Regions from separate parts of the Pseudarthrobacter sp. 01T43 genome, predicted to be linked through region 3. Evidence: riboswitches for the same ligand, from Rfam matches in the RefSeq annotation. Region 3 holds a riboswitch; each other region holds the start of a gene.
The links. A riboswitch is a leader RNA that binds a small molecule or an ion and turns the genes downstream of it on or off. The one in region 3 is predicted to bind thiamine pyrophosphate.
Positions count from the first base shown of each region.

Region 1: it holds a riboswitch for thiamine pyrophosphate, as region 3 does, so the genes downstream of both, thiC (phosphomethylpyrimidine synthase ThiC) here and AC1DIM_RS01890 (bifunctional hydroxymethylpyrimidine kinase/phosphomethylpyrimidine kinase) in region 3, are expected to answer to the same signal.
Region 2: it holds a riboswitch for thiamine pyrophosphate, as region 3 does, so the genes downstream of both, thiO (glycine oxidase ThiO) here and AC1DIM_RS01890 (bifunctional hydroxymethylpyrimidine kinase/phosphomethylpyrimidine kinase) in region 3, are expected to answer to the same signal.

Region 1 covers NZ_JBFTPV010000006.1:235,058-239,363, reverse strand. The annotation lists gene AC1DIM_RS08885 (RNA-binding protein) at 1-208, opposite strand, end outside; gene rpsP (30S ribosomal protein S16) at 210-626, opposite strand; gene AC1DIM_RS08875 (hypothetical protein) at 834-1,271, opposite strand; gene AC1DIM_RS08870 (VOC family protein) at 1,386-2,261, opposite strand; TPP riboswitch at 2,380-2,487, shown strand; gene thiC (phosphomethylpyrimidine synthase ThiC) at 2,537-4,306, shown strand, end outside.
Region 2 covers NZ_JBFTPV010000004.1:181,866-186,171, reverse strand. The annotation lists gene AC1DIM_RS06600 (thiazole synthase) at 1-479, opposite strand, end outside; gene thiS (sulfur carrier protein ThiS) at 484-720, opposite strand; gene thiO (glycine oxidase ThiO) at 717-2,042, opposite strand; TPP riboswitch at 2,035-2,154, opposite strand; gene thiE (thiamine phosphate synthase) at 2,182-2,916, shown strand; gene AC1DIM_RS06580 (RNB domain-containing ribonuclease) at 2,980-4,306, shown strand, end outside.
Region 3 covers NZ_JBFTPV010000002.1:57,206-61,511, forward strand. The annotation lists gene AC1DIM_RS01885 (Rne/Rng family ribonuclease) at 1-1,811, shown strand, start outside; TPP riboswitch at 1,928-2,025, shown strand; gene AC1DIM_RS01890 (bifunctional hydroxymethylpyrimidine kinase/phosphomethylpyrimidine kinase) at 2,008-3,696, shown strand; gene rplU (50S ribosomal protein L21) at 3,969-4,277, shown strand.

The DNA of each region.
Region 1 (4,306 bases), on a different contig from region 3:
TGACCGGTTCGCCGTCTGCCAGTGCCGCCACAACGGTGCGCAGTGCACGTGCGGTGCGGCCCTGGCGGCCGATCACCCGTCCCAGGTCATCCTGATGAACGCGAACCTCGAGGGTGTCCCCGCGGCGGTTGTTCTTCGAGCTGACCTTGACATCTTCCGGCGAATCAACGATCCCCCGGACCAGGTGTTCGAGCGCTTCTGCCAGCAATTTACTCAGCCTCGGTGGCTTCTGCTTCAGCCGGAGCCTCGGCTGCGTCAGACTGCTTTGCCTTCTTGGTGATGGCTTCCGGGATGATCACGGAACCCTTTTCCGGGGCAACAAAGGCAGCCTTGGGAGCCTTGGTCTTCAGGGTGCCTTCCTGGCCCGGGAGGCCCTTGAACTTCTGCCAGTCACCGGTGATCTTGAGGATCGCGGCAACCTGCTCGGACGGCTGTGCGCCGACGCCGAGCCAGTACTGGGCACGGTCCGTGTCGACCTCGATGTACGAGGGCTCTTCGGTGGGGTGGTACTTGCCGATCTCTTCGATGGCACGGCCGTCACGCTTGGAGCGTGCGTCCATGACAACGATGCGGTAGTACGGTGCGCGCATTTTGCCAAAGCGCTTAAGGCGAATCTTTACGGCCACTTTTGTGGTCACTCCTGTTTCAGAAAAGGGTTGAACCAACGTTCTGCACCCGTGGGGCGGGCCGTACTTGAGGGTTCGAAGGACAGGATCCGGACGCGGAGAGAGGGGCCACGCAGATCGAGTACCTGTTTATTGTGCCAGATCAGCGCCAGGATTTCGACTTGACACGGGGCGGGGCCGGCGGGACGGACCCCGAAGACACCCAGCCTAGGACGACCAGACGTACAAACCGGTGCGATCGGCGTCGTCGATTCCGCCGGCGAGCCCGGCAAGCTGCTGGACGTACGTCCGGGCGTCGGCCGCGCCAAAGGGCATGTCGTCCTGGGCAGCCCATTTTTCGGCGACGTCATCCAACACGTTGCCCTCGCCCTCAGTTTCATAGGTGAGGAGGTCCGCGAGAGCCCGGACCATGGCCGGTGGAACGCCAAGAAGGGAGTCGCTGGAAACGTCAACCATGGCGAGTTCGTACCCCTCACCACCGGCGTGGACCGCGGCCCCGGCGAGATCACCAAGCTGTTCAATTTCGAAATCACTGACGCCAGGTATCCGCAGCGCGGAGCCGGACGGCGAGCCGCCGGCATCGAGGACGCCGGCGCGTTTCAGCGCGGCGTCGTGGGTAGCTACAAAGATTTCAGTGAAGCCCATGGGAACAACCCTCATTCCGTCGACGGTGCGGCCCAGGCGGGCAGCATAGGGTGCCGCCCCGGCCGTTCGAAATCAGCCTAGTGCATGGCAGGCCGCACTTCCGGCCACCGGCTCTCAGCGGACAGCAACCCGGATGTTGTTACGCCAGGGATCCTCGAACCGCAGCTCGGCGCCAGTGTGGTGGGAGGCCACACCGGCGACCTTCAGGCGGTCAGCGAGAGCTCCGACGTCGTCACCGGAAGCCACCTCGATAAGCACCTCGCCGAGGCCCAGGGTGTCCTTTCGCGGACCGGCACCGCGGCTGTTCCAAACATTCATGGCCATGTGGTGGTGGTAGCGTCCGGCGGAGACAAACAGCGCCTGCCCATGCCAGCCCGCGGTCTTTTCGAAGCCCAGGGTGCCCACGTAAAATTCGTGCGCCGATTGGACATCTCCCACCTGGAGGTGGACATGGCCCACACCGGCGTCAGTGGCCAGCTGGCCGTCCAGGGATTCCTGGCTCAGGTGCTGTTCAAGGTAGCGCTGGGGTGGCAGTGCCAGGCTGTCCATCACTACTTCGGTGCCGTTCCAGGACCAGTTCTTGCGGGGGCGGTCCCAGTAGAGCTCGATGCCGTTGCCCTCGGGGTCGTTGAAGTAGAAGGCCTCGCTCACGAGGTGGTCTGCGCTGCCGGTAAAGAGCCGGGGGTCAAACTGGGCGGCGGTGGCCACCGTGGCAGCCAGTGCAGCCTGGTCATCAAAGAGCAGCGCCGTGTGGAACAGCCCGGCCTCTCCCCTGCCCGGCAGGTGCAGCGACGGCGCTGGCGCCAGGTGGACCAGTGGGCGCTTGAGGCGGCCCAGGTGAACGCCACCATCCTCCTCCGCGACCACCTCGAGTCCCAGGGCGCGCTGGTAATAGTCGGTCATCAGCTTCATGTCGCCCACCTTGAGCATCACTGTGCCCATGGAGAGGTCGGCAGGYAGAAGATCCTGGCTGGTGGCTTCTGCAGTCATGTGAACGCTCCCGGTCCGCAGGCCTTCGGGATTGAAGGCCGTTATGCATCTAATTTACTTGAAGCTTCAATTTAATTCAAGTGATCCGAAGGATTCCGCACCAGCTGTGGTAGCTTCGTCTTGACCACACGGGTGCCCTTGCAGGGGCTGAGATCGGGCTGCCGCAGCCTGCGACCGTTGAACCTGTCCGGGTAATGCCGGCGAAGGAAGTGAGTATTCCATTGAGTACGCAAAAAGCATGGCCCATTCCTGCCCAAAATGCGACAGCCAGCGCCGTGACGGGAGCCGACACGGCGCCGGCCGCATCCGAACCGGCGTCGCCCCAAGCCGCGGAAACCCAATCCCTGAAATCCCACGCGCTGGCGTATATCAGCGATGAAAGTTCCGGAATCAGGGTGCCCGTCACCGAAATCGCTCTCGAGCCGTCTCCCAACGGCGAGGAGAACGGCCCCTTCCGGGTCTACCGCACGGCCGGTCCCGGCAGCGATCCGGTGGTGGGACTCAGCCCGTTCCGGCGCGCCTGGATCGAAGCGCGCGGCGACACCGCGCCGTACGGGGGCCGGGAACGGAACCTGCTCGATGACGGCAAATCGGCCGTGCGCCGCGGCGCCGCGTCCGCGGAATGGAAGGGGGCACGGCCGGTGCCCCGCCGCGCCGTCGCCGGCAAATCCGTCACCCAGATGCATTATGCCCGCCGCGGTGTGGTGACGCCCGAGATGCAGTTCGTGGCCCTTCGCGAAAACTGCGACGTGGAACTGGTCCGCAGCGAAGTGGCCGCTGGCCGCGCCATCATCCCGAACAACATCAACCACCCGGAATCCGAGCCCATGATCATCGGCAAGGCCTTCCTGGTGAAGATCAACGCCAACATCGGAAACTCGGCCGTGACAAGCTCCATTGCCGAGGAAGTGGACAAGCTGCAGTGGGCCACCCAGTGGGGCGCGGATACCGTCATGGACCTGTCCACCGGCGACGACATCCACACCACCCGTGAATGGCTCATCCGCAACTCCCCCGTCCCCATCGGCACGGTGCCCATTTACCAGGCGCTGGAGAAGGTCAACGGCGAGGCCAACAAGCTGACCTGGGAGATTTTCCGCGACACCGTGATCGAACAGTGCGAGCAGGGCGTCGACTACATGACCATCCACGCCGGAGTCCTGCTGCGCTATGTGCCGCTGACCGCCAACCGTGTCACGGGCATCGTCTCGCGCGGCGGGTCCATCATGGCCGGCTGGTGCCTCGCCCACCACCAGGAGAACTTCCTGTACACCCACTTCGATGAGCTGTGTGAAATCTTTGCCCAGTACGATGTCGCCTTCTCCCTGGGCGACGGGCTCCGGCCCGGTGCGACGGCGGACGCCAACGACGCCGCCCAGTTCGCCGAGCTGGACACTTTGGCCGAGCTGACCCAGCGCGCCTGGGAATTTGACGTGCAGGTGATGGTGGAAGGTCCTGGGCACATACCGTTCCACCTGGTCCGGGAGAACGTGGAACGCCAGCAGGACCTCTGCAAGGGCGCTCCCTTCTACACGCTGGGACCGCTGGTGACCGATATTGCTCCGGGCTACGACCACATCACCTCGGCCATCGGCGCCACGGAAATTGCCCGCTACGGCACGGCCATGCTCTGTTACGTGACGCCCAAGGAACACCTGGGGCTGCCCAACAAGGACGACGTTAAAACCGGCGTGATCACCTATAAGATCGCAGCTCATGCCGCCGACCTGGCCAAAGGCCACCCGGGCGCCCACGAGCGGGACGATGCCCTATCCAAGGCGAGGTTCGAATTCCGCTGGCGGGACCAGTTCGCACTGTCCCTCGATCCGGTAACCGCGGAGGCGTTCCACGACGAGACGCTGCCGGCCGAGCCTGCCAAGACCGCCCACTTCTGCTCCATGTGCGGCCCCAAGTTCTGCTCCATGAAGATCAGCCAGGACATCCGGGACGAGTACGGCTCCGCCGATGCCCAGGCTGCCATTGCTGAGGCGTACAGCGGCATGCGCGAAAAGAGCGAGGAGTTCCTGGCCGCCGGCGGGAAGGTC
Region 2 (4,306 bases), on a different contig from region 3:
CCCAGGTTCTCCAGTCGCAGCGCCAGCACGGGGTCGTCGTTGGTGTAGGCGAACACTTTGAAGCCCCGGTTCACGAGCTGTTCGGTAGCGTCCACGAGCTCGACGGCGTCCGGCAGCAGCGTCTGTTCGTCGGCGATGACTTCCAGCTTGACCCAGTCCGTTTCCAGGGCTTCGCGGGCCAGCTCGGCCGTCATGACAGCGTCGCGGGCGGTAAAACAGCCAGCGGTGTTGGGCAGGACCCGGATTCCATGGTCCACCAGGAGTTGGAAGAGCGAGCCGGACTCGGCGGGCGAGTATCGCCTCATCGCCACGGTGGTGAGCTCCGTCCCGGACGCCAGCAGGGCGGCGCCCAGGCCGTCCAGGCTGGGAGCTCCACCGGTGCCCATGATGAGGCGGGAACCAAGTTCCACGCCGTCGATGACAAACCGGTCGGTATCCACCGAGGTGGTCCCGGTGCTGATGTTGTTCATGACCGTCATGGTGTCAGCCTCCCTGTACTGCCGTGACCAGTTCGACGCTGTCCCCGTCGGCGAGCGTCGTGACGAACCACTGGCTGCGCGGTACCACTTCTGAGTTGTGGGCAACGGCGACGCCGAGTTTCTGCCCGTCCGCGGCCTGGCCGTTGGCGGCGAGGGTACGGCCGGTGATCTGGCTGACCAGGGTGGTGATGGAGGCATCGCAGGGCACGGCATGGGGCGAGCCGTTGAGGGTGATGTTCATGCTGTTTCCTTCGTGAATTGAAACGTGGCTTGGGGCTGGGTGGAAAACCTGTCCGGGTTGAGGGCCTGCCATCGCGGATCTTCGCGGCCGTCCAGCAGGTCGCGGCAGATAACTGCGGCTGCCGGAGACAGCAACACGCCGTGGCGGTAGAAACCGGTCGCGATAATCAGCCCCGGAATATGTCCTGAGCCAGGAGCAGGCACGCGGCCCAGCAGCGGCGCGTTGTCCGGAGTCGCGGGACGCGCCCTCGTGGTGCATTCGAGGAGCTCCAGCTCGGCGACGGCGGGCAGCAGGACCTGAGCGTCACGCAGTAATTGGTACACGCCGCCTGCCGAGACGGCACGGCCGCCTGCCGTGGTATCCCCTGCTTCGGGCAGTGCGTCCTCGCGCTGGGTTGCGCCGATCACCACCGTGCCGTCCTGCCGGGGCACGATGTAGACCGGCACGCCGTGGACCATGCCCCGGACGGTGGACGTCACCAACGGGCGCAGGTGCCGGGGAACGCCGAGCCGCAGGATGTCGCCGTAGACGGGCCTCAGGGGGAGCCGCATCCAGTCCGGCAGGCCTCCCAGGGCAGCCGCCTGAAGGCCGTTGGCCACGATGGTCTCCCCCGCCAGGACTGTTCCGCCACTGGCCAGTTTCACCCCGCTGACGCGGCCGTCCTCCCACAGGAGCGCGGTGGCGCGGTGATCAACGGCGAACCCTCGGCTGGCGCCGTCCACGGCGGTCCCTGCGCCCGGTCGGTGGCTGGCCAGGACTTCCCGCAAAGATGCGATCAGCCTGCGCGGGTCCACCTGGTGGTCCGCCGGAATGTCCAGGGCACAGGAAATGGCCGGACTGAGCAGCGGTTCCCTGCCCCTCGCTTCCCGGACCGTCAGCGGCTCCACCAGCAGTCCGTTGGCCTGTTGGACGGCCCTGAGGTCCATCAGTGCCCGACGGTCCGCTGCGTCGGCACCGACGGCGAGGGTCGGCGTCGTAAGGTAGCCAAAATCCCCTGCCCCGGCCTCGGCGAGGCCGGCCGCGAAGGCAGGCCACAGGTGCGAGGACTCAAGCATCAGCTCCAGCAGGCCTTCCTCCTGGTAGTGCAGCTCGCTGACAGGGGCGAGCATGCCGGCGGCCGCCCAGCTGGCCCCTGAACCCGGTTCGTCATCGATCACCACCACGGACCGGCCGGAGAGTCGCGCCTCCCAGGCGATGCAGTGGCCAATGACTCCGCCCCCGATCACCGCCACGTCGGCGTGCAGGACGGTGGGGCTGTCCAGTCCACAGCTCGTGGCAGTGTCAGGTGTGCTGGCGGGCGCGCCGCCGGATGGGGGGACCATGTGATTCCTTCCCTACGCCGGTACTAGCCGGATCAGGTCAAGCGGTCGGCTTTGATGCCCTCTCAGCCCGGCCGCTTTGTGACGGCTGCAACGGGCTCCCGCAGTACTCGCCCAGTTTAGGGGAACTATGGTGGTTTTTATGAACGTGTCTTCCATCCCCAGCATCCTCCCCAGCCCCACCATCCAGGAACCCGGCGCCGGCCTGCCCCCCGGCGCCAGGCTGTACCTGTGCACCGACGCCCGCCGCGACCGCGGGGACTTTGCAGAGTTTGTGGACGCGGCGTTTGCCGGCGGCGTGGACATCATCCAGCTCAGGGACAAGGGCATCGAGGCCGCCGAGGAGCTGGAACTGCTGACGGTCCTTCAGGCGGCCGCCGCCCGCCACGGACGGCTCTGGGCGGTCAATGACCGCGCCGACATCGCCATGCTGTCCGGCGCGCCGGTCTTCCACATCGGTCAGAAGGACCTGCCCGTGGCCTCCGCACGCACACTACTCGGGGCCGGTGCTGTGGTGGGGCTTTCCACCCACACCACTGAACAGGTGGAAGGCGCCATCCGGTTGTCGTCCTCGGTGACTGCCGACGGCGGCCTCGACTACTTCTGCGTGGGACCGGTCTGGGCCACCCCCACCAAACCTGGCCGGGCCGCCGTCGGCCTTGACCTCGTGCGGTACGCAGCGGACGCCGTTGGTGCCACCGGCACCCAGGCCGCGTTGCCCTGGTTCGCGATCGGCGGGATTGACCTGGACAACGTCGAGCAGGTGGTGGCGGCAGGTGCCAGCAGGATCGTTGTGGTCCGCGCTATTACGGAAGCCTCGGATCCCGCCGCGGCGGCCAGGGCACTCCTCGCCGCCTTGGATGCCGGCGCTGCCTAGGAATCCAGCCCTCAGCTGGGCGGGCCGTGCACGTTCCCGGGAAATCGGGCTAATCTGACTTTTGTGTCCCATCATCGGTTGGCCCCCAACGTCCACGAGAAGACCAACGCCCTCGCGGCAGCCCTGAGTGCCCTGCGGACCGAGCTGGAATTGCCGGGGCCTTACCCGGCCGAGGCGGTCCGCGACGCCGAGGAGGCCGTGGCAGCCCATCAGCTGCCGCCCTCCGACCTGACGGAGGTTGAGTTCCTGACCATCGATCCGGCGTCGTCCACGGACCTTGACCAGGCGCTGTTCATCGAGCGTTCCGACGCCGGCTACCGGGTCCTGTACGCCATCGCGGACGTGCCCTCCTTTGTCCGCCCCGGCGGGAACCTGGACGCCGAAACCCGCCGCCGCGGCCAGACGTTCTACGCCCCGGACGGCCGAATACCGCTGCACCCCGAGGTCATCAGCGAGGAGGCGGGCAGCCTGCTTGCCGATCAGCTGTGTGCCGCGTTTGTCTGGGAATTCGGGCTCGACGACGCCGCCCACGTTGGCAGCGTGTCCGTCCAGCGGGCAACCATCCGCAGCCGGTCCAAATTGGACTATAAGGGTGTCCAGGCCGAGATCGACGCCGGAACAGCCAACCCCGTGCTGCACCTCCTGAAGGAAGTGGGGCTCAAGCGTGTTGAACTGGAACGCCAGCGCGGCGGCGCCAGCCTGAACATGCCGGAGCAAGAAATCGTCCAACTGCCCGACGGCGGCTACCGGATTGCCGCGGCGCCCCAGCTTCCGGTGGAGGACTGGAATGCCCAGATTTCGCTGATGACCGGAATGGCGGCGGCGGACATGATGCTGGCGGGGAAGGTTGGCATCCTTCGAACCATGCCCGCCCCGGACGAGCGTTCCCTCAGGCATTTCCGGCTCCAGACGGTGGCCCTCGGCAAGGCGTGGGACGGGAAGATCAGCTACGGCGAGTACCTCCGCAGCCTCGACCCCACCGAGCCCCGGCAACTGGCCATCATGCATTCCGCGGGTATGCTCTTCCGCGGAGCCAGCTACACCGCCTTTGACGGCACCGTCCCCGAAGCTGCCATCCAGTCGGCCATCGGCGCTGCCTACGCCCACACCACGGCTCCCCTCCGGCGGCTTATTGACAGGTTCGTCCTGGTGATCTGCGAAGCCCTGAGCAATGGCAAGCCGGTCCCCGACTGGGCGCGGGAAGCGTTGCCCACCCTGCCGGAAATCATGGCCGCCTCTGACCAGCTGGCAAGCCGGATGGAACGCATGGCGCTGGACACCGTGGAAGCTGCCCTCCTGGTCAACCACATCGGCCAGGAGTTTGATGCGATTGTCATTTCCGGGTCCAAGCCGCAGAAGGAGAACGGCAACGCCGCCAAGAACGGGAACG
Region 3 (4,306 bases):
GTTACCTCGTGTACGTGCCGGGCGGCTCCATGACGGGCATTTCCCGCAAGCTGCCCGACGTCGAACGCAACCGCCTCAAGCGCATCCTCAAGGACCGTTTGCCCGAGCATGCCGGCGTGATTGTCCGGACCGCTGCTGAGGGCGCCTCGGAAGAGGAGCTCACGCACGACATCAACCGTTTGCGCGCTCAGTGGGAGGGCATCGAAAGCCAGTCCACCTCCACCAAGATCCTGGCCCCGGAGCTGCTCTACGGCGAACCGGATCTCACCATCAAGGTGGTCCGGGACGTCTTCAACGAGGACTTCTCCAAGCTGATCGTCTCCGGCGAAGAAGCGTGGGACACCATCGAGGCCTACGTCACGTATGTTGCCCCGGATCTGGTTGGGCGCCTGGAAAAGTGGACCAAGGACCAGGACATTTTCGCCGCGTGGAGGATCGACGAACAGATCCACAAGGCACTCGAGCGCAAGGTCTTCCTGCCGTCCGGCGGTTCGCTGGTCATTGACCGCACCGAAGCCATGACCGTGGTGGACGTCAACACCGGAAAGTTCACCGGCAGCGGCGGCAACCTTGAGGAAACTGTTACTAAGAACAACCTCGAAGCGGCCGAAGAAGTGGTCCGGCAGCTCCGGCTCCGCGATATCGGCGGCATCATTGTCATCGACTTCATCGACATGGTCCTCGAGTCCAACCGCGACCTGGTGCTCCGCCGCATGGTGGAATGCCTGGGCCGTGACCGCACCAAGCATCAGGTGGCGGAAGTGACGTCGCTGGGTCTGGTGCAGATGACGCGAAAGCGCATGGGCACCGGTCTCCTGGAGGTCTTCGGCGAACAGTGCGAAACCTGCGCCGGACGCGGTATTGTTACCCACGACGACCCGGTGGAGCACCGCCGAGCAAACACCGTCGCCGCCGAGCACCATGTGCAGCGTGCGGACAACCGCCCGGACACGCAGCGCACGGACAACCAGCGCATCGACACCCGTCCGGACGCCCAGCAGGGCGCCCGGACTGACCGGAAGCGCCGCCGCGGCCGCGGCGGGCAGCCCCTGGACGTAGCACCGGCGGCTCCGGTGCAGATCCATACGGTCCACCCGGATCCGAGCGACGCCGAGCGCCATGCCAAGGCTGAAGCCACCAGGGCAGCCCTCGCGAACATTGCGGCCGCCGCCCACGCTGCCCATCTGCACGACGACGAAGTAGCCCATGCCGCTGCCGGGAATGCCGCCAGCCAGGAGGCCCCGGCCCCGGCACGACCTTCCGAGACGGACAACACGGGCCGGCCCGCCGCCGTGCTGACGTTCGGTGGCGAGCAGGTAGTGCTGCCGTTCGTGGAGCACCACGAGGAGCAGCCACAGGCTCCGGCGCTGACTCTTGACCGGCTGGCGGAGGCATTCGCCAAGCTTGGCGAACCGGCACCTGTTGCCGCAAGCGTGCCGGCCGAAAGCCAGCAGGCTGCACGCCAAGCCGAAGGCAGGTCAGCGGAGCGCCAGCAGACCGAGCGCCAGCAGCCGGCGGAGCCTGCCCGTCAGACTCCTGCCCAGGCTCCTGCCGCGCCGGAGAAGGACTACTCCGACCACACCGAGCAGCCCCGTGCCCGGCGTCCGCGGCGGAACCGGAGCGCCAGCCGTGCCCAGGGCGCAGCTAACGCCACCACGGTGGAGCATCATGAAGCCGTTCAAGCCGCCACCGCAGGGCATACCCATGCTGCCAAGACGCCGGAGCGGACCAATGCTCCGGCGGCTGCCACGCAGGCCGAGACCAATGCGCCGATTATCCTGGGGGTAGGGGTGCCCGCTTCGGAGCTCTGACTCTGCCCGGGGACAACAATCAGGATGCCCGCACCCGCCCCTTCCCGGGGGCGCGTGCGGGCATCCCGCGTTCCGGCTTCATCTAAGGCGGCGGGAGCGGGGAAAGGCTAGGGTGGGTTACTGACACGGGGTGCCGCGCAAAGGGCCGGCTGAGATCCACACCCGTTGAACCTGTCCGGTTAGCACCGGCGAAGGGATGTCTCCTTTGGCTTCGACCTATGTCCTTCCTCCCGCAACCCCCGAGACTTCCGGAACCCCCGCAACCCCCGAAACTCCGGGAACGGCGAAACCTGTACAACCGCGTGCCGCCCGGCACCCCGTGGCCGGGTCATCCGCCTCGGTGGCTGTGCTGCGTGATACCCCGCGTGTCCTGTCCATCGCCGGATCGGATCCGTCCGGCGGGGCAGGCATCCAGGCCGACCTCAAGAGCATTGCCGCCCTGGGTGGCTACGGGATGGCAGCCATCACCGCACTGACAGTTCAGAACACCCGGGGCGTCCAGGATGTCCATGTGCCTCCTGCTGCCTTCTTGCGCCAGCAGCTTGATGCGATCAGCGATGACATCACCATCGACGCCGTCAAGATCGGTATGCTGGGAAATGCGGAGGTAATTGACACGGTCCGCAGCTGGCTGGAGAAGGTACGTCCCGGCGTCGTGGTACTGGATCCGGTCATGGTGGCCACGAGCGGGGACCGGCTGCTGAAGGAATCGGCGGAGGCTGCGCTGCTCGCGCTGCTGCCCCTCGCGGCCCTGATCACGCCCAACCTCGCTGAGCTGGCCATCCTGGTGCACGAACCGCAGGCCCGGGACTGGGCCGCCGCGCTGGAGCAGGGCAAGCGCCTGGCCGCAGCCACCGGCGCCACCATCCTGGTCAAGGGAGGCCATCTCGACGGCGATGCGTGCCCGGATGCCCTCGTCAACACCGGAGGTCTGCTCTCCAGTCCGGTGGTGGAAGTGGCCGGAGACAGGATTCCCACCCGCAACAGCCATGGCACCGGCTGCTCGCTGTCCTCGGCCATGGCCACGGCACAGGCCCGGTTGGGGGACTGGGAAGCGTCACTTCGGCAGGTGAAGCCTTGGCTTGCCGGCGCCCTGGAGGCGTCAGGCCAGCTGGAGGTCGGGGGCGGCAACGGTCCCGTCCACCACTTCCACCACGTCCCGCAGCCCGTCGCCACCGCGGAACTCGCAGCCGGGGAACTCGCGGCCGGAGAATTCGCCACCGGGGAAGTCGCGGCCGGAGAATTCGCCGGGACCCTTCGCCAGGCGGCGGCCCCCGATCTGGACGCCATCTACGGGCTCGACTTCATCCGCGGACTGGCCGCCGGCACCTTGGCGGAGGACCAGTTCGCGTACTACCTCGCTCAGGACGCCATCTACCTCAACGGCTACTCACGCGCCCTGGCCCGAGCCAGTGCGCTGGCGCCTACGGAAGCCGCCCAGCTGTTCTGGGCCCGGTCGGCCCAGCATTGCCTCGAGGTCGAATCCGAACTGCACCGCACCTGGCTCAGCACACGCACGGTGGAGCACGTCCTGGGCCCGGTCACCAAGTCCTACGTCGATCACCTGTTGGCAGCCTCCACCTCCGGCAGCTACGGAGTGCTGGTGGCGGCACTCCTGCCGTGCTTCTGGCTCTACGCCGAAGTGGGCCAGACCCTGCATTCGCAGTTCCTGGCAGCCGGAGCACCGGAAGAGCACCCCTACGCCGAGTGGCTTCGGACCTACGCGGACGAGGACTTTGCGCAGGCAACCCGCGATGCGGTCGCCTTGGCTGACGAGGCAGGCAGCAGGGCGTCAGCGGACGAAAAGGCCGCCATGCTCCAGGCGTTCAGGCACTCATGCCGTTTCGAAGTGGATTTCTTCGACGCGCCGCGCCTGCATGCCTGAACATCTCCGGCCGCGGCAGCCGGTACGATAGTCGGGCACGGTTCTGGATTGTCAGTAGTGATCCCCCCAGTGGGACTTATCACAGACAACCGGCCGTACCCAGCCTCATTTGCAGCCGAAGGCGAAATTAGCGTATTCTAGATCTTCGGTGCTTACGCCAACACTTGGGTTACGACCCCACGGCGTTGAGGCACAGCGGGAATCCCAGCCAGTTTTGGTTCCGGGCCCGCACGCAAATTTAGTTATAAACGTCGAGAGAAGTGAGTTCCCAAGTGGTGTACGCGATTGTCCGCGCAGGCGGCCGGCAAGAGAAGGTCTCCGTTGGAGACTTCGTTACCCTCAACCGCGTCGCCGGTGGAGCTGGCAGCACCATTGAGCTGCCCGCCCTGCTCCTGGTGGACGGTGACAAGGTCACCTCCGCAGCTGCGGACCTGGCCAAGGTAACTGTTACGGCTGAGATCCTCAACGACCTCCGTGGTCCGAAGATCGTCATCCAGAAGTTCAAGAACAAGACCGGTTACAAGAAGCGCCAGGGTCACCGTCAGGAACTGACCAAGGTCAAGATCACTGGTATCAAGTAACCTTCGTTACTGTTCAGGTTTTCAGCAGA